Regions from separate parts of the Streptomyces violaceoruber genome, predicted to be linked through region 1. Evidence: riboswitches for the same ligand, from Rfam matches in the RefSeq annotation. Region 1 holds a riboswitch; the other holds the start of a gene.
What was found. Region 1 has a riboswitch for glycine ahead of gcvP (aminomethyl-transferring glycine dehydrogenase). Riboswitches for the same ligand answer to the same signal wherever they lie in the genome.

Region 1 (9,787 bases):
GAGCGCGGCGAGGCCGTGGCGCTGCCGAGGGTCGGCCGGCAGCGGGACGGCGAGGCGGCCGCGCCCGAGCCCGCCGAGGGCCCGACGGTGGCCCGGATCGGGCGGGACGAGCTGCTCGCCACGGCCGGGATCGGCGAGCAGGAGCTGAAGGAGTGGGAGTCGTACGGACTCCTCGTCCCGCTGCCCGACGGCGCGTACGACGCCGAGGCGGTCACCGTGGCGTCGCTGGTGGTGCAGCTGGGGCGGTTCGGGATCGAGCCGCGGCACCTGCGGGTGATGAAGGCCGCCGCCGACCGCGAGGCCGGGCTCGTGGACCAGGTGGTGGCTCCGCTGAAGCGCCACCGCAACCCTCAGACCAGGGCACACGCGGAAGCCCGCACCAAGGAGCTGGCGGGACTCGCGGTGAAACTGCACGCGGCGCTGGTGCAGACCGCTCTGGGCGTGCGGCTGCCCTGAAACGGGCGGGCCGGGGACCCGGATCGCCCACCCGATCCCGGCCCGACTACCCAAACGTCCCGGGCACGGCCTAGGGTTGCTGTGTGAACGAGCTCGATGTCGTAGGTGTCCGGGTCGAGATGCCCTCCAACCAGCCGATCGTGCTGCTGCGCGAGGTGGGCGGCGACCGTTACCTTCCCATCTGGATCGGACCGGGGGAGGCGACGGCGATCGCCTTCGCCCAGCAGGGCATGGCTCCCGCACGGCCGCTGACCCACGACCTCTTCAAGGACGTGCTGGAAGCCGTCGGCCAGGAGCTCTCCGAAGTACGCATCACCGACCTGCGCGACGGGGTCTTCTATGCCGAGCTGGTCTTCGCGAGCGGGGTCGAGGTCAGCGCCAGGCCGTCCGACGCCATAGCGCTGGCCCTGCGTACCGGTACGCCGATCTACGGCAGCGACACGGTCCTCGACGACGCCGGTATCGCCATTCCGGACGAGCAGGAGGACGAGGTGGAGAAGTTCCGCGAGTTCCTCGACCAGATCTCGCCGGAGGACTTCGGGACCAGCAATCAGTGAGACGCGGGCCCGTACGGGCACATCCGGCTAGCCTTTCCCGGGATCGGACACGGGAAACCACTCGTAGGGTGATTATCACTCGGCGTGCCGAGTGTGGCGATCGTTGACGCACCCTTGGTGACTGCCTACCTTCGAGGAGGCAGGTCAAGGACGGAGGTCGGCGTGAGAATCAGCGGCGACGGTACGGTTGGGGGTGGCCCCGGGCACAGCTTCGGGGCAGGTGGTCCGTACCCTCCCCCGGGCTCCCGGCTTCGCGCAGGCGCGGGCCACGCCCAGCACGGTGTTGCGGCCGATCCCGGTCCGCAGCGACCGGCAGCGGTGCCGACCAGCGGAGGGGCGACGTCCATGGCGTCCGAGCAGATCGGCTACCGCGGGCCGACGGCCTGCGCGGCCGCCGGCATCACCTACCGGCAACTGGACTACTGGGCCCGCACGGGCCTCGTCGAGCCCAGTGTGCGGCCCGCGCACGGTTCCGGGACGCAGCGGTTGTACAGCTTCCGCGACGTGGTCGTGCTGAAGATCGTCAAACGCTTCCTCGACACCGGTGTGTCCCTGCAGAACATCCGCACCGCCGTCCAGCACCTCAGGGAGCGCGGCTTTCGCGACCTGGAGCGGATGACGCTGATGAGCGACGGCGCCACCGTCCACGAGTGCACCTCGCCCGAGGAGGTGCACGCCCTGCTCCAGGGCGGGCAGGGCATCTTCGGGATCGCCGTCGGCGTGGTCTGGCGGGACGTGGAGAGCGCGCTGTCCCAGCTGCACGGCGAGCGGATCGACACGGGGGAGACCCTGGTCGGACACAATCCGGCCGACGAACTGGCCCGGCGGCGGAACAACCGGGCGGTCTGATCCCGCCGCGCCCCGGGGCCGTCCGGTGAGGGCATTGTCAGTGGCGTAGGGCAGCATCGGAGATGTGAGAACCGCGCCCACGATCCTGCATCTCGACATGGACGCCTTCTTCGCCTCGGTGGAGCAGGCGTCCAAGCCGAGCCTGCGTGGGAAGGCCGTCGTGGTGGGCGGCCTCGGACCGCGCGGCGTGGTCGCCACCTGCTCGTACGAGGCGCGGGTGTTCGGGGTGCACTCCGCGATGCCGATGGGCCAGGCCCGCCGGCTCGCGCCGCACGCCGCCTACCTCGTGCCGCGCTTCGAGCTCTACCGGTCGATCAGCGAGCAGGTGATGCGGCTGCTGCGGGAGCTGTCGCCGCTGGTCGAGCCGCTGAGCCTGGACGAGGCCTTCGTGGACCTGGACGCCGGCGGGGCGGCCCGGGACGCGGAGACGGCGCGACTGGCCGGGACGAAGCTGCGCACGGACATCCGCACCGTCACCGGCCTCACCGGGTCCGTGGGCCTCGCCGCCTCCAAGATGCTCGCCAAGATCGCCTCGGAGGCGGCCAAGCCCGACGGACTGGTGCTCATCCCGCCGGGGACCGAGCGCGCCATGCTGGAGCCGATGACGGTGCGGACGCTGCCCGGGGTGGGACCGGCCACGGGAGACCACCTGCGGCGGGCCGGGATCACCACGGTCGGCGAGATCGCCGAGGCGGGCGAGGACGAGCTGGTGCGGCTGCTGGGCAAGGCGCACGGCCACGCCCTGTACGCCATGGCGCTGGCGCGGGACGAGCGGCCGGTGGTGGCCGAGCGGGAGACCAAGTCGGTGTCGGTCGAGGACACCTACGACGTGGACATCCACGACCGGGTGCGGGTCGGCGTCGAGGTGGGGCGGCTGGCGGACCGGTGCGTGCGGCGGCTGCGCGCCTCCGGACTGTCCGGGCGGACCATCGTGCTCAAGGTGCGCAGATACGACTTCTCCACGCTCACGCGCTCCGAGACCCTGCGCGGCCCCACCGACGACCCCGCGGTGGTGCGGGAGGCGGCGGCCAGACTGCTGGACTCGGTGGACACCACGGGCGGCGTGCGGCTGCTCGGGGTGGGTGTCAGCGGGCTCGCCGACTACACGCAGGAGGACCTGTTCGCGCAGGCGGCAGGGGACCGGGCGGAGGAACCGGCCGAGGAGCCCGGGACCGAGCCCGCCGAGGCGCACAGCCCCTCGCCCGCCGAGCGCCGGTGGCCGTCGGGGCACGACGTGCGGCACACGGAGCTGGGGCACGGCTGGGTCCAGGGCAGCGGTCTCGGACGGGTCACCGTGCGCTTCGAGACGCCGTACTCGGGGGTCGGGCGGGTGCGGACCTTCCTGGTGGACGACCCGGAGCTGACACCGGCGGATCCACTGCCGCTGGTCGCCGACACGGAGGGCGGGGCGGGTCAGCCCTCGTCGGGCCCCTTGCCCTTGCCGGCCAGCTTGCCGAAGTCGTGGTCGGGAGGCGGGGGAGCGGCCGCCACGTCCAGGCCGTAGTGGTGGTAGAGCTGGAGCTCCTGTTCCGGCGAGAGGTGGCGGCCGACACCGAAGTCGGGCGCCTCCTTGATCAGGGCCCGGTCGAAGGGCACGCGCAGGGCGCCGTCGACCAGCTCGCTGGGCTCCAGCGGGACGAAGGCGTCCCTGCTGAAGAGGCCGGTCCGTATCGCCGCCCACTCGGGGACGCCGGTGGCATCGTCGAGGTAGACCTCGTCCACGGTGCCGATCCTGCTGCCGTCGCGGTCGAACGCCTTGCGGCCGATCAGGTTCCGCGGATCGATGTCAGTACGCACGGGGCCCTCCACTTGATCGCACCACTGGGCCGGACTGGGGTCGCACACCAGCCGCCTAATCATCCGTAAGTACTACAAAACGGCACAAATGCCCGGTCGGCCACTCGAAGTCCGTGCGGCGACCTCGCTGGTACGCTGGCAAACGGCTGCTGACCCCGCGCGGGAGAGTCCTCCGGACATCACCGGAGGCGCCGAAGGAGCAAATCCTCCCCGGAATCTCTCAGGCTCACGTACCGCACGGACGAGGTCACTCTGGAAAGCAGGGCGGGTGTCGACGGCTTCCGCTCTCACCGACGGTGAAAGCCGGGCAGAGCTCCAGGGCTCGCCCGGTGAAGCTCTCAGGTTGAGATGACAGAGGGGGAGGCCGTCCGGGTACCCGCGCCGTGGTGCCCCTCGAAGGTCGTCAGACCAGGAGGCCTCCGCAATGACCGCCCATCGCACTCCGCTCTCCGAACTCGAACAGGCCATGCCCTTCGAGCAGCGCCACATCGGCCCCGACCACGAGGCCCGGGCCAAGATGCTCGCGCAGGTCGGTTACGGTTCGCTCGACGAACTGACGGCCGCCGCGGTGCCGGATGTGATCAAGAACGCCGACGCGCTGGACCTGCCGGGCGCGCGCTCCGAGGCCGAGGTGCTGGCCGAGCTGCGCTCCCTGGCCGACCGCAACCAGGTCCTCGACTCCATGATCGGCCTCGGTTACTACGGCACCTTCACCCCGCCGGTGATCCTGCGCAACGTCATGGAGAACCCGTCCTGGTACACGGCGTACACGCCCTACCAGCCGGAGATCTCCCAGGGCCGTCTCGAAGCCCTGCTGAACTTCCAGACGATGGTCGCCGAGCTGACCGGCCTGCCCACCTCCGGCGCCTCGCTGCTCGACGAGGGCACCGCCGCCGCCGAGGCGATGGCCCTCTCCCGGCGCATGGGCAAGAACAAGAAGGGCCTGTTCCTGGTCGACGCGGACGCCCTGCCGCAGACCGTCGCCGTGATACGGACCCGCGCCGAGCCGACCGGCGTCGAGGTCGTCGTCGCCGACCTGAGCGAGGGCATCCCGGCCGAGATCGCCGAGCGCGAGATCAACGGCGTCCTGCTCCAGTACCCGGGCGCCTCCGGAGCCGTCCGCGACATCAAGCCGGTGATCGACCGGGCGCACGAGCTGGGCGCGCTCGTCACCGTCGCCGCCGACCTGCTCGCCCTCACCCTGCTCACCTCGCCCGGCGAGCTGGGCGCGGACATCGCGGTGGGCACCACCCAGCGCTTCGGCGTGCCGATGGGCTTCGGCGGACCGCACGCCGGCTACATGGCGGTGCACGAGAAGTTCGCCCGCAGCCTCCCCGGCCGCCTGGTCGGCGTCTCCGTCGACGCCGACGGCAACAAGGCCTACCGCCTGGCTCTGCAGACCCGCGAGCAGCACATCCGCCGCGAGAAGGCCACCAGCAACATCTGCACCGCGCAGGTGCTGCTCGCCGTCATGGCCGGCATGTACGCCGTCTACCACGGCCCCGAGGGCCTGCGGGCCATCGCCCGCCGAACCCACCGGTACGCCACGATCACCGCCGCCGGCCTCGCCGCTGGCGGCGTCGAGATCGTCCACGGCTCCTACTTCGACACCGTCACCGCGCGGGTGCCCGGCCGGGCCGCCGGGATCGTGCACGCCGCCCGCGAGAACGGCATCAACCTGCGGCTCGTCGACGCCGACCACGTGTCGTTCGCCTGCGACGAGACCACCACGCGCGCCCAGGTCGGCGGCGTGTGGCACGCTTTCGGCGTGGAGGGCGACATCGAGTCGCTGGACGCGGAGGCCGGGGAGACGCTGCCCGAGGCGCTGCTGCGCACCGACGACTTCCTCACCCATCCCGTCTTCCACCAGCACCGCTCCGAGACCGCGATGCTGCGCTACCTGCGCCGCCTCGCCGACCGGGACTACGCGCTGGACCGCGGCATGATCCCGCTGGGCTCCTGCACCATGAAGCTCAACGCGACCACCGAGATGGAGCCGGTCACCTGGCCCGAGTTCGGCGCGCTGCACCCCTTCGCGCCCGCCGAGCAGGCGCAGGGCTACCTCACCCTCATCCGCGAGCTGGAGGAGCGGCTCGCCGAGGTCACCGGGTACGACAAGGTCTCGCTCCAGCCGAACGCCGGGTCGCAGGGCGAGTTCGCGGGCCTGCTCGCCGTACGCGGCTACCACCGGGCCAACGGCGACGAGCAGCGCACCGTCTGCCTCATCCCGTCCTCGGCGCACGGCACCAACGCCGCCAGCGCCGTGATGGCCGGCATGAAGGTCGTCGTCGTCAAGACCGCCGAGGACGGCGAGATCGACGTCGAGGACCTGCGCGCCAAGATCGACAAGCACCGCGACGAGCTGGCCGTGCTGATGATCACCTACCCGTCCACGCACGGCGTGTTCGAGGAGCACGTCGCCGACATCTGCGCGCAGGTGCACGACGCGGGCGGCCAGGTCTACGTGGACGGCGCCAACCTCAACGCCCTGGTCGGCCTCGCCAAGCCCGGCCACTTCGGCGGCGACGTCTCCCACCTGAACCTGCACAAGACGTTCTGCATCCCGCACGGCGGCGGCGGCCCCGGCGTGGGCCCCGTCGGCGTACGGTCGCACCTGGCGCCGTACCTGCCCAACCACCCGCTGCAGCCCGCGGCCGGTCCGCAGACGGGCGTCGGCCCGATCTCGGCGGCGCCGTGGGGCTCGGCCGGCATCCTGCCGATCTCCTGGTCCTACGTCCGCCTGATGGGCGGCGAGGGCCTCAAGCGCGCCACGCAGGTCGCCGTGCTGTCCGCCAACTACATCGCCAAGCGCCTGGAGCCGCACTTCCCGGTGCTCTACAACGGCCCCGGCGGGCTGGTCGCGCACGAGTGCATCATCGACCTGCGCCCGCTGACCAAGGCCACCGGCGTGAGCGTCGACGACGTCGCCAAGCGGCTGATCGACTACGGTTTCCACGCGCCGACGATGTCCTTCCCGGTGGCCGGCACGCTGATGATCGAGCCGACCGAGTCCGAGGACCTGGCCGAGCTGGACCGGTTCTGCGAGGCGATGATCGCCATCCGCGCGGAGATCGAGAAGGTCGGCTCCGGCGCCTGGCCCGCCGACGACAACCCGCTGCGCGGCGCCCCGCACACCGCGGACGCGCTCGGCGGTGAGTGGGACCACGCGTACACCCGCGAGGAGGCCGTCTTCCCGGCCGGGGTGTCCGCCGCCGACAAGTACTGGCCGCCGGTGCGCCGCATCGACCAGGCCTACGGCGACCGGAACCTGGTCTGCTCCTGCCCGCCGCTGGACGCGTACGAGGACTGAGTCCCGCCAAGAAGGTGAGGGAGGCCCCGCCCGGGCCCGCGGTGTCCGGGCGGGGCCTTTCGGCGTCTCAGGCCGTGGCGAGCGACACCTCCGTCGACTTGACCAGCGCGACGACGGGAGTCCCCACGGACAGTCCCAGGTCGTCGGCGGCCTGCCGGGTGACGGCCGCGGTCAGCTCGGCGCCCTCGACGGCGACCGCGACCGTGGCCATCGCGGCGCCGGTGGTGAGGGCGGTGACCGTGCCCGGCAGCCGGTTGCGGATGGACAGCCCGTCCACCCGCCCGGTGGCCAGAGCCACCTCGGTGGACTTCACCAGGGCCCGTACGGCGGTGCCGGGGGTGAGCGCGAGGTCCTCGGCGGCCTCCCGGGTGATCGCCGCGGTGAGGTCCTGGCCGCCGGAGAGACGGACGGCGACCGTCGCCATGGCCTCGCCCGGGGTGACGGCGGTGACGGTGCCGGGGAGCTGGTTGCGGATGCTCAGGCTCATGGGGGCACGGTAGCCCGGTGAAGGCGTTGCGGCGGGTACGCGTGCGTCCGCGTCGCCTCGGCCTCGCCGGGACGAAGACGTCGCGGACCTTCCACGCCGGGCCCCGAGCGGGAGGGTGATCGGCGGGACGACTCAGCGGGAGGGTGTCGCCGGGACGGGCGGGGGCGGCGGCGCCGTGCTGGAGCGGACGATCAGCTCCGTGCCCAGCTCGGTCCGTGGCGGGTCCGCAGGTTCGCCGCGAGTACGGCGGAGCACCGCGCGCGCGGCCTGCCTGCCCATGTCGGCGAGCGGCTGGCGCACGGTCGTCAGGGGCGGCGCCGACCAGCGGACCTCCGGAAGGTCGTCGAAGCCGACGACGCTCATGTCCTGCGGCACCCGCAGCCCGCGACGGCGCAGTGCCTCGATCGCGCCGAGCGCCATCTGGTCGCTGGCCGCGAAGACCGCCGTCGGCGGCTCGGGCAGGCCCAGCAGGGTGGCGCAGGCCGCGAAGCCGGACTCGTGACGGAAGTCCCCGGGTACGACCAGCGACTCGTCCACGGCGACCCCGGCGTCCTCCAGGGCGGCGCGGTAGCCGTCGCGGCGGGCCCGCGAGCACAGCAGCCGCGGCGGACCGGCGATCAGCCCGATCCTGCGGTGCCCCAGCGCCAGCAGATGCTCGGTGGCCGCCCGTCCGCCCGAATGGTTGGCGGCGCCGACGATGGGCACGTCCAGGTCGGGGGCGCCGGCCGGGTCGACGACCACCAGGGGCACGCCCAGGATCCGCAGCTCCTGGTGGAGCACGGGGTCCAGGGCGGAGGTGACGACCACGACGCCGTCGGAGGCCCGGGCCCGCAGATTGCGCATCCACTGACGGGCGTCGCCCGAACGTCCGTGGATCGCGGAGACCACGGTGCCGACCCCGGCGGCGTGGGCCACCTCCTCGACCCCGCGGATGATCTCCACGGCCCAGGGGCTGTCCAGGTCGTTGAAGACCAGGTCGATCAGGGCGGCCCGGCGGCCGGGCGCCGCGGCGCGCTTGCGGTACCCGTGCCGGCGCAGCAGTTCCTCCACCCGCGCCCTGGTCCCGGGCGACACGTCCGAGCGGCCGTTCACCACCCGGGACACGGTCGGGACCGAGACGCCCGCGCGGCGCGCGATGTCCGTGATCGTGACCCTGCCCCGGCGGCCGGAGACCGTCTCGGCCCGGGCCTCGTCTGTTGCCACTTCCCCCACCTCCGCCGACGCCGACCGCCGGACGCCCCGGAGTCTTCCGGAAACCGGGTGCTCGGGGGAAGGCGTTCCGGACCCGGAAACCGGGCAGTCACCACGTCCGCGCGGGCAGACCACGCGGAGTGACCGGCCACGGACACGTGTGGGGGCCGGTGCACAGCCGTGGCTGCGGGCCGGCCCCGTGATGCACCGGGCGCAGGGGGACGCCCCCGCCCGGCCGGTGGTCAGGCGGCGGTCGTCAGGCCCGCGCCGACGGGACGGTGCGGGGCGATGACCCGACCGTCCGGCAGTAGCTCACCGGTGTCCTCGAAGAGGACGACACCGTTGCACAGCAGGCTCCAGCCCTGCTCCGGGTGGTGCGCCACGAGACGGGCGGACTCCCGGTCGGCGGAGACGGCTGAGGGGCACGGTGGCTGGTGCTGACACATGAGTGGGGTCTCTCGGTCCGTGGTGATGGGTGAGGTCGCTGTGTTGTCTGTCCTGCGGCGTGAAGCCTCGTTCATGGCCGCCCCCCGTTGTCGAGTCGTTCGGAACCCAGTGTTGCCCCGCGGGCCTCGATCCGCAGGCATTTGGCAGCACCGCTTCTCACAGGTTGATGACGCATCACCCGCGCGGACGGTTCAGCTGAACCGCACTGTCACTTCGGATGGTTCGGCATGGCCGGATGGGGCTAGTCCGCGCGGGTGGGTGACCGGGCGACGGGGTGGCGAGCGGGGCGCGGGGCAGGTCAGGCGGGAGAACCCAGCAACCGCGTCGGCGTCACCCGGTGCGTGAGGACCGGCAGCAGTTCGGCGACCCGGTGCGGCCGGTGCGCGGCGATGCCGGGCGGGGCCGGCGCCAGCGGCACCAGCAGATCGGTGGCCGCGGGGTGCCCCGTGCCGGCGTCCGCCGTGCAGTCGCCGTGCAGCCACAGCGTGAGCATGTACAGCTCGGGCACCGACAGCAGGCGCGGCTGGTAGGACTGGGGCACCGACTCGGCCTGCCGCAGCGCGCGTTCGGTCGAGGCGACGTAGGGGCCCTCGAAGAAGTGCGAGAACGCCCAGCCGTCGGGGGTCAGCATCGTCTCCGCCGCCGCCACCGCCCGGTCGCCCAGCCGGATGTGGAACCGCCACCCGGCCAGCC
Region 2 (9,787 bases), 4.5 Mb from region 1:
GATCGAGAACAGGTCGAAGACCGAGATGGCCACGGGGACTCCTCAGAACGGGGGTGGTGCAGAGGGTGGGGCACTCCGGGTGGGGCGACGGGCCGCTTGTGGCGGACGCGGCGCCCCACCCGGAGGTGTGGTGTCTACTTGTTCAGACCCGGGTACAGCGGGTGCTTGTCGGCCAGGGTCTTCACCCGGGCCTTGAGGGCCTCCGCGTCGTAGGACGGCTTCAGCGCCTCGGCGATCACGTCCGCGACCTCGGCGAAGTCCTCGGCGGTGAAGCCGCGGGTCGCCAGGGCCGGCGTACCGATGCGCAGACCGGAGGTCACCATCGGCGGGCGCGGGTCGTTCGGGACGGCGTTGCGGTTGACCGTGATGCCGACCTCGTGGAGGCGGTCCTCGGCCTGCTGTCCGTCCAGCTCGGAGTCGCGCAGGTCCACCAGGACCAGGTGGACGTCCGTGCCGCCGGTCAGGACGGAGACGCCCGCGGCCTTCGCGTCGTCCCGCACCAGGCGCTCGGCCAGGATGCGGGCACCCTCCAGCGTACGGCCCTGGCGCTCCTTGAAGTCCTCGCTCGCGGCGACCTTGAAGGCGACGGCCTTGGCGGCCACCACGTGCTCCAGCGGGCCACCCTGCTGACCGGGGAAGACGGCGGAGTTGATCTTCTTGGCCAGCTCGGCCGTGGAGAGGATCACACCGCCGCGCGGACCGCCCAGCGTCTTGTGGGTGGTCGTGGTGACGACGTGGGCGTGCGGGACCGGGTTCGGGTGCAGGCCCGCCGCGACCAGACCGGCGAAGTGCGCCATGTCGACCATCAGGTACGCGCCGACCTCGTCCGCGACCTTGCGGAACGCGGCGAAGTCCAGCTGACGCGGGTAGGCCGACCAGCCCGCCACGATCAGCTTCGGCTTGGTCTCCTTGGCCAGGCGCTCCACCTCGGCCATGTCGACCTGGCCGTCGTCGCCGACGTGGTAGGGGACCACGTTGTAGAGCTTGCCGGAGAAGTTGATCTTCATGCCGTGGGTCAGGTGCCCGCCGTGGGCGAGGTTCAGACCCATGATCGTGTCGCCGGGCTTGAGCAGCGCGAACATCGCGGCCGCGTTGGCCTGGGCGCCCGAGTGCGGCTGCACGTTGGCGTGCTCGGCGCCGAAGAGCGCCTTGACCCGGTCGATGGCGATCTGCTCGATCACGTCGACGTGCTCGCAGCCGCCGTAGTAGCGGCGGCCGGGGTAGCCCTCGGCGTACTTGTTGGTGAGGACCGAGCCCTGGGCCTCCATGACCGCGACCGGGGCGAAGTTCTCCGACGCGATCATCTCGAGGGTGGACTGCTGGCGGTCCAGCTCGGCGTCGACGGCGGCGGCGACGTCCGGGTCCAGCTCGTGCAGGGGTGTGTTCAGAAGCGACATGCGATCGTGACTCCTCAGGCGCCGGCGAAGGCGGTGTACTCGTCGGCGGAGAGCAGGTCGGCCGGCTCGTCCGTGACCCGCACCTTGAACAGCCAGCCGCCCTCGAAGGGGGCGCTGTTCACCAGCGACGGGTCGTTGACGACGTCCTCGTTGACCTCGGTGATCTCACCGGAGACGGGGGAGTACAGGTCGGAGACGGACTTGGTCGACTCCAGTTCGCCGCAGGTCTCGCCCGCGGTCACCGAGTCGCCGACCTCGGGGAGCTGCACGAAGACGACGTCACCGAGCGCGTTGGCCGCGTGCTCCGTGATGCCGACCGTCGAGACGCCGTCCTCGGCGCCCGACAGCCACTCGTGCTCCTTGCTGTAGCGCAGCTGCTGGGGGTTGCTCATGGCCTGAATTCTCCTGTACGCGAGGAAGTGGCTGGTGAAGGGGGTGACGAGGGAGGGATGAGTGACTCGCGTGACCCGGGGGCTGCCGCGGAGGGGCGGCGCCCCGTGTCCACTGTCTGCTTCTGTCTACTTCTGGCGCTTGTAGAACGGCAGCGCCACGACCTCGTACGGCTCGTGGCTGCCCCGGATGTCCACGCCCACGCCCTCGGTGCCCGGGGCCGCGTGTGCGGGGTCGACGTACGCCATGGCGATCGGCTTGCCCAGCGTCGGGGACGGAGCGCCGGAGGTGACCTCGCCGATCACCTCGCCGCCCGCGACGACCCGGTACCCGGAGCGCGGGACCCGGCGGCCCTCGGCGACCAGGCCGACCAGGACGCGGGGCGGCCGGGAAGCGGCGCGCTCGGCGGCCTCGGTCAGCGCGGCGCGCCCGACGAAGTCGCCCTCCTTCTCGAACTTCACCACCCGGCCCAGACCGGCGTCGAACGGCGTCAGCGCGGTCGACAGCTCGTTGCCGTACAGCGGCATGCCCGCCTCCAGGCGGAGCGTGTCCCGGCAGGACAGACCGCACGGGATCAGCCCCGCGGCCTCGCCCGCCCCGGTCAGCGCCTGCCACAGCCCGACGGCGTGCTCCGGCTTCACGAACAGCTCGAAGCCGTCCTCGCCGGTGTAGCCGGTGCGCGCGATCAGCGCCGGGACGCCGGCGACCGTTCCGGGCAGACCGGCGTAGTACTTCAGGCCGTCCAGATCGGCGTCGGTGAGCGACGCGAGGATGCCCGGGGACTCGGGGCCCTGCACGGCGAGCAGCGCGTAGGCGTCGCGGTCGTCGCGCACCTCGGCGTCGAACCCGGCCGCCCGCTCGGTCAGCGCGTCCAGGACGACCTGGGCGTTGGAGGCGTTGGCGACGACCATGTACTCGGCCTCTTCGAGCCGATAGACGATCAGGTCGTCCAGGATGCCGCCGTCCTCGCGGCAGATCATGGTGTAGCGCGCCCGGCCCGGCTTCACGGTGCCGATGTTGCCGACCAGCGCGAAGTTCAGCAGCTCGGCCGCCTGCGGGCCGGTGACGGTGATCTCACCCATGTGCGACAGGTCGAAGAGACCGGCGCGGGTGCGCACCGCGACGTGCTCCTCGCGCTCGGAGCCGTAGCGCAGCGGCATGTCCCAGCCGGCGAAGTCGGTCATCGTCGCGCCCAGCGCGCGATGCGTGGCATCGAGCGCGGTACGGCGCAGTTCGGTACTGCTCATCGGTCGGTCGTCTCCCAGGACAGGACGGGGCGAGGTCGGTCCTCCCCATCTGTCATCGGAACCTGAGAGGTTCGCCACGGCCACCGGAGTACGGCGATCAGGGCTTGCACCTTGGGTGGGACCGCCGTCGGGGGCGGTCCGCTTTTCAGATGTGCCTCGCCCGCGCGGTAACGGTGCCTGAGAGATTCAAGGGAGGGACTTGCTCCTTCGGCGCCCCGGCGCGGCCGGGGACTCTCCCGCGCGGATTCAAACGGCCGGTATGCAGTTGGCGCCGCCATCATTGCACGCCCGGGCGATCCGTGGCAGACCGTGATCTGTAACCGGCTTGTGGCAGTAAGCGAACGAAAACGCGAGACCCGCGCATTACCTTCTCTTTACACTCGACGGGGAGGTACTCGTGTACCGCCCCAGGGGAGGACGATCACGGTGAACAGGACCACGGCGTACGCCACGACCTCGGGACTCGCGCTGCCCAAGCAGCCGGCCGCCCCGGCACCCGAGGCATGCGCCCCACTGACCGCACCCGTCGTCCGCGACCTGAGGGACCGCGACGGCCGCAGCCCGCACGCCCTGCTCTTCGGACCCCGGGACCTGGTGGTGATCACCGGCCTGCCCGGCAGCGGCAAGTCCACGCTGATGCGGCGCACCGTGCGCGGCGGCCGCATCGACTCCCAGGACACCCGCGACCGCTGGGACCGCCGAGTGCCGCGCCTCCTGCCGTACACGCTCTACCGCCCCTTCGTCCGCCTCGCCCACTACGCCGGACTGCGCCGCGCGCTGCGCTCCGGCGAGGGCGTCGTCGTGCACGACTGCGGCACCCAGGCCTGGGTGCGCGGCTGGCTGGCCCGCGAGGCCCGCCGCCGGGACGGCACCCTGCACCTGCTGCTCCTCGACGTCGCTCCCGGCGAGGCCCTGGCCGGCCAGCGCGAGCGCGGCCGGGGCGTCTCGCGGTACGCGTTCCTGCGGCACCGCGCGGCCAACTCCCGCCTGCTGCGCGCGGTGACCGAAGGCACCCTGCCCGCGGGCTGCTCCTCGGCGGTCGTCCTCGACCGGGCGGCGGCCGACACCCTGCGGCGGATCGCCTTCACGGGGTGACGCACGGTAGGGCTCCGGGGCCGAACGGGTTAGCCTTTCAGCCACGAACGGCGGTACCAGGCAGGCGGTAGGTAGGCAGATGGACTTCCCGGCACAGACGCACCCCCACCCGCACGGCGGGTGGCCCGGCAACGAGCTGGAGGAGGTGCTGTCCGCCTCCCTCGGCATCCCGTCGGCCGGTGGCCGGATCGTGGAGGTCCTCGGCCGCAGCTTCCTGTGGGTCCCCCTGCCGAACGGCGGCGGCCCGCACAGCGGCCCCCTCGACCTGCCCTCGCTGGAGATCGACGGCCAGGCCTACGTGCCGGTGTTCAGCTCGGAGGAGCAGCTCCGCCAGGTCGCGGGCGCGCACATGGCGTACACCATCGCCCCCGCCGCGGAGTTCGCCCGCGGCCTGCCACCGCAGGTCGGCATCGCGGTGAACCCGGAGGGCGTGGTCGGCATCCCGCTGCCGCCGCCCGCCGTGGCCGAGCTGTGCCGGGCCGGGCGCACCCCGCTGGACGGGCCCTCCTCCGGCGGCCGGGTCCGTCTCTTCGAGCCGGACTGGCAGGACGATCCGGTGGACTTCCTGGCCGCGGCCTCCGCCGAGTTCGCCGCCACCGGCGTCGTACGCAGCGCGCGCCGCTGCCTGGCCGCCGTCGAGACCGCCGACCCGGTCCTGTTCGTCGGCGTCGAACTGACCCACTGGGAGGGCGACGCCCGCACCCTGCCCCTGGACGCCCTCGGCCGGGCCCTCGCCAAGTCCCCCCTGAAGTACCAGGTCAACCTGGTCCTCCTGGAAGCAGCCCAGGACCCGGTCTGCGACTGGATGCGGGAGAGGGTCAGGCCCTTCTACGACCGGGACTTGTAGACGCGGGCCCGGGCGAGCGCCCCTTCGGGGGCGCGGGGCCGTGACATGTGCGGCTCCGCCGCGCGGGCGCGACAAGCCACGACGTACCCGCAGCCGCACGACGACAGCACACCCCGAGCTCATAGGCCCCCCGCACCCGGCGGAGCCTTAAGCTGGTCCCCACACCGGGGGAACTTCTCGAAGGGGCGATACGCGTGAGCGCCAGCGGCACCACGACCGGACAGGTCGAGCACATGCTGCGCCAGGTGACGCCCGGGCGCTACGACGCCTACGAGGCCCTGCTGCGCGCCCTCGCCACCCCCACTTCCGGCCAGGTCTGGATGCTGCTGTGGCACGGCCAGGCCGGCTCCCCGGACGCCCAGTACGGGAACATGGAGGTCGAGGGCTACGGCTACGCGCCCTGTGTGACCTCCGCCCAGGAGCTCTCGGCCAGCGGCTGGAACCGGTCGTACGAAGTGGTCGACGGCCTGGAGGCGGCCCGCGCCCTGTACCCGGACCACTACGGCCTGTGGCTCAATCCGCACGCCCCCGGCGGCGGCGTCGGCATCCCCTGGCTCGACCTGCGCCGCATCGCCTCCGGCCTGGACCGCCATCCCGCCGGGCCCCTGCGGCTGTCCGAACCGGCCATCGAGATCCCCCAGTTCTACGCCCTGCTCGCACAGAACGCCCACCGCACCCCGGCGGTCCGCGCGCTGCGCCGCGCCTGGGTGCAGCCGGCGCTCGGAGCGCCGTACCTCGCCATCGGCCTGGACGTGTACGACACCTCCCCGCCGGCCGTCGACGCGGTGCGCGCGATGATGCAGCAGTCCGTCGGCGCGGTGCCGGACGGGCTGCCGGTGTCGACGGTGGCGATGACCGACGCCCACGACCCGGTCGCCCTGTGGCTGCGCGCCAACGCGCGCCCGTTCTACGACCGCGAGGCCCACGCGCCGGCCCCCGCCCAGGCGCCGGCGGGCGGGTACGGATACCCTCCGGCCGGTAGCCGGTACTGACGGCGGCGGGGTCCTTCTCCCTGTCGGAAGAGGCGATCTTCGCGCGTAGATGAGGACGCAAAGCGCCACCTTGTCCCTGATGTCCCAACTCGCCCGCGTCCGGCCCCCGTTACCCACTGTCCGGATAACGGAACACCTCAAACAGCATCACGGTTGCGCATCCATTCCCCGTCAAGTCTGGCTACAGATCGCCAAAGCGTTGAAGACTCCCGCAACAAGGGGTGGATGCTCGCCTCTTTGTACGACGGACTGATCACGCCGCTACAGCGGCAAGTGCGGGCCGGCTACCGCCGGTTGAGAGGGGTCCCTGCCAGATGACGGCACCATTGCACGAGCCGACCGCGGAAGCGGCCCCGAGTGCGGCAGAGGAAGCGGCGGTCGCCGGCGCCGAGGCCAAGTCGGTACAAGGGCGTTCCCTGGGCCGGATCGCCTGGGAGCGCCTGAAGCGGGACAAGCTGGCCCTCGCGGGCGGCATCGTCGTGCTGGTCCTCATCGTGGTCGCCGTGTTCGCGCCCTTGATCACCTCGCTCTACGGGCAGGACCCCAACGCGTACAACGAGGACATGATCGACCCGCTGTTCGGTACCCCCACGGGTTCCCTGGGCGGCCTCGGCGGCGAGCACTGGCTCGGCGTGGAGCCGGTCAACGGCCGCGACATCTTCGCCCGTATCGTCCACGGCGCCCGGATCTCGCTGCTGGTCGGCTTCCTGTCCGCGATGGTCGCCGTGGTCCTCGGCACCGTCCTCGGGGTCCTCGCGGGCTTCTTCGGCGGCTGGGTCGACTCCCTCATCTGCCGCATCATGGACGGCCTGCTGGCCTTCCCGCAGCTGCTCTTCATCATCGCCCTGGTCTCCGTCATGCCGGACAACATGCTCGGACTGAGCGGCACGGGCGTGCGCCTGCTCATGATGATCGTGGTCATCGGCTTCTTCGGCTGGCCCTACATCGGTCGCGTGGTCCGCGGTCAGACACTCTCGATGCGTGAACGGGAGTACGTCGAGGCGGCCCGGTCGCTGGGGGCCGGACGGTTCTACATCCTGTTCAAGGAACTGCTGCCCAACCTGGTGGCGCCGATCATCGTGTACACGACGATGATGATCCCCACCAACATCCTCACCGAGGCGGCGCTCAGCTTCCTGGGTGTGGGCGTCAAGCCGCCCACGTCGTCGTGGGGGCAGATGCTCTCGAGCGCGATCGACTACTACAAGTCGGACCCCATGTACATGGTGGTCCCCGGTGTGGCGATCTTCATCACCGTTCTTGCCTTCAACCTCTTCGGTGACGGCGTGCGCGACGCGCTGGACCCGAAGGGGTCCCGCTGACCCTGCCGTACCGCAAAGCGACCCGTGGCACCTGCACGGGGTCTCTCATCTAATCCGGAGGATCCGAGATCGTGACTACCCAACGCACCTCAGGGCGGCGCAAGCAGGCTTTGGCCGCTGCCGCAGTGGTCGCCGCGCTGCTGACCACGGCGGCGTGCGGCGGAGGCGGCGACGACGACAGCGGCGGCGGTTCGAAGAACGGCGCGGCCGGCTACGACGCGGCCAACAACAAGGTCGCCCAGGCCTCCGAGGCCAAGAAGGGCGGCACGCTGAAGTTCGCCAGCACGCAGGACGCCGACTCGTGGGACACCACGCGCGGCTACTACGGCTTCATGTGGGACTTCTCCCGCTACTACAGCCGCCAGCTGGTCACGAACAAGACCGAGCCGGGTGCCGCCGGCGCCGAGACCACCCCCGACCTCGCCACCGACGTCGCCAAGGTCTCGGAGGACGGCAAGACCTACACGTACACCCTGCGTGACGGCGTCACCTGGGAGGACGGCAAGCCGATCACCTCCAAGGACGTCAAGTACGGCATCGAGCGCGTCTGGGCGCAGGACGTGCTGTCCGGCGGCCCGACGTACCTCAAGGAGGTGCTCGACCCCAAGGGTGAGTACCAGGGCCCGTACAAGGACACGTCCAAGGACAAGCTCGGTCTGAAGGCGATCGAGACGCCGGACGACAAGACCATCGTCTTCCACCTGCCGCAGGCCAACTCGGACTTCGAGGAGATGCTCGCGCTGACCTCGGCGTCCCCGGTCCGCCAGGACAAGGACACCAAGTCCAAGTACGGCCTGCACCCGTTCTCCTCGGGTCCGTACAAGTTCGAGTCCTACAACCCCGGCAAGGACCTGACCCTGGTCCGCAACACCGAGTGGAAGCAGGCGTCGGACCCGGTCCGCAAGGCGTACCCGGACAAGATCACGATCAAGTTCTTCACCAACGCCAACGACATGGACGCCCGCCTCATCGCCGGCGACTACGACATCGACCTGGCGCAGACCGGTCTGTCCCCGCAGGGCCGCACCACCGCCCTGAAGGAGCACAAGGCCAACCTGGACAACCCGGTCTCGGGTTACATCCGGTACGCGGCCTTCCCGCAGAACGTGAAGCCGTTCGACAACATCCACTGCCGCAAGGCCGTGCTCTACGGGGCCGACCACGTCTCCCTGCAGACCGCGCGCGGCGGCCCGGTCGCCGGCGGTGACATCGGCACCAACATGCTGCCGCCCGCCGTCCCGGGCTCCGAGGGTCAGAAGTACGACCCGTACGAGATGTCCGGTGCCAACAAGAAGGGCAACGTCGAGAAGGCCAAGGAAGAGCTGAAGGCCTGCAACCAGCCGAACGGCTTCAAGACCACCATCGCGGTCCGCAACAACAAGCCGGTCGAGGTCGCCACCGCCGAGTCCCTCCAGGCCTCGCTGAAGAAGGTCGGCATCGACGTCGAGATCGACCAGTACGACGGCTCGCAGTACGCCAGCGTCATCGGCAGCCCCTCGAACGTGCAGAAGAAGGGCTACGGCATCATCATCATGGGCTGGGGCCCGGACTTCCCGTCCGTGCAGGGCTACGGTCTGCCGCTGTGGCACAGCGACTACATCCTCGACAGCGCGAACAACAACTTCGCGATGATCGACGACCCGAAGATCGACGGTCTCTTCGCCGACTACCTGACGGCCAAGGACGACGCGGGCAAGAAGCAGATCGCCACGGAGATCAACCACAAGGTGATGGAGGGCGCGTACTACCTGCCCTTCGTCTTCGAGAAGTTCATCAACTGGCGCTCCAGCAACATCGCGAACGTGTACACCACCGACGCCTACAGCGGTATGTACGACTTCGTGAACATCGGTCTGAAGAACCCCAAGAAGTAACCGGTACACCCGCCGTACGGCACGAAAGGCAGGTGAAGGCCGGCGCGGCGTGACCGCGGGCCGCCGGACAACCTCCGGCGGCCCGCGGGACGCAGCGGGCCGCAACCCGTGCTCGCTTACCTCATCAGGCGGCTGTTCGCCGCCGCAGTGATGCTCGTGGTCATCATCCTGGTGGTCTTCTGCATCTTCTTCCTCGTCCCCAAGTGGGCCGGGGTCGACATCGCCCTGAACTTCGTCGGCAAGCAGGCGGACCCCGCCGCCGTCGAGGGTGTGCGGGAGAAGCTGGGTCTGGGCGACCCGGTCTTCGTCCAGGCCTGGGAGTTCTTCAAGGGCATCTTCGCGGGTCGCACCTACGCGGCCGGCGGCGACGTGACCCACTGCGCCGCGCCCTGCTTCGGCTACTCCTTCAAGACCGAGCAGTCGGTCTGGCCGGTGCTGACCGAGCGTTTCCCGGTGACCCTGGCTCTCGCGCTCGGTGCCGCCGTGCTGTGGCTGATCTTCGGCGTGGCCGCCGGTGTGCTCTCCGCCCTCAAGCGCGGCACGCTGTGGGACCGCGGCGCCATGGTCGTCGCCCTGGCGGGTGTCTCCCTCCCCATCTACTTCACCGGTCTGCTGAGCCTGGC

Region 2: it holds a riboswitch for glycine, as region 1 does, so the genes downstream of both, gcvT (glycine cleavage system aminomethyltransferase GcvT) here and gcvP (aminomethyl-transferring glycine dehydrogenase) in region 1, are expected to answer to the same signal.

Annotation. Positions count from the first base shown of each region.
Region 1 covers NZ_CP137734.1:7,038,582-7,048,368, forward strand. Annotated here, with positions in the region: gene ftsR (transcriptional regulator FtsR) at 1-456, shown strand, start outside; gene R2E43_RS31540 (bifunctional nuclease family protein) at 540-1,013, shown strand; gene R2E43_RS31545 (MerR family transcriptional regulator) at 1,176-1,862, shown strand; gene R2E43_RS31550 (DNA polymerase IV) at 1,927-3,366, shown strand; gene R2E43_RS31555 (PRC-barrel domain-containing protein) at 3,276-3,659, opposite strand; glycine riboswitch at 3,810-3,905, shown strand; gene gcvP (aminomethyl-transferring glycine dehydrogenase) at 4,084-6,969, shown strand; gene R2E43_RS31565 (TOBE domain-containing protein) at 7,037-7,456, opposite strand; gene R2E43_RS31570 (LacI family DNA-binding transcriptional regulator) at 7,589-8,659, opposite strand; gene R2E43_RS31575 (DUF5999 family protein) at 8,890-9,093, opposite strand; gene R2E43_RS31580 (hypothetical protein) at 9,393-9,787, opposite strand, start outside.
Region 2 covers NZ_CP137734.1:2,586,132-2,595,918, reverse strand. Annotated here, with positions in the region: gene R2E43_RS11200 (L-serine ammonia-lyase) at 1-33, opposite strand, end outside; gene glyA (serine hydroxymethyltransferase) at 135-1,397, opposite strand; gene gcvH (glycine cleavage system protein GcvH) at 1,412-1,789, opposite strand; gene gcvT (glycine cleavage system aminomethyltransferase GcvT) at 1,916-3,034, opposite strand; glycine riboswitch at 3,074-3,189, opposite strand; glycine riboswitch at 3,190-3,283, opposite strand; gene R2E43_RS11180 (AAA family ATPase) at 3,461-4,129, shown strand; gene R2E43_RS11175 (enhanced serine sensitivity protein SseB) at 4,209-4,976, shown strand; gene R2E43_RS11170 (enhanced serine sensitivity protein SseB C-terminal domain-containing protein) at 5,171-5,968, shown strand; gene R2E43_RS11165 (ABC transporter permease) at 6,283-7,290, shown strand; gene R2E43_RS11160 (ABC transporter substrate-binding protein) at 7,362-9,164, shown strand; gene R2E43_RS11155 (ABC transporter permease) at 9,273-9,787, shown strand, end outside.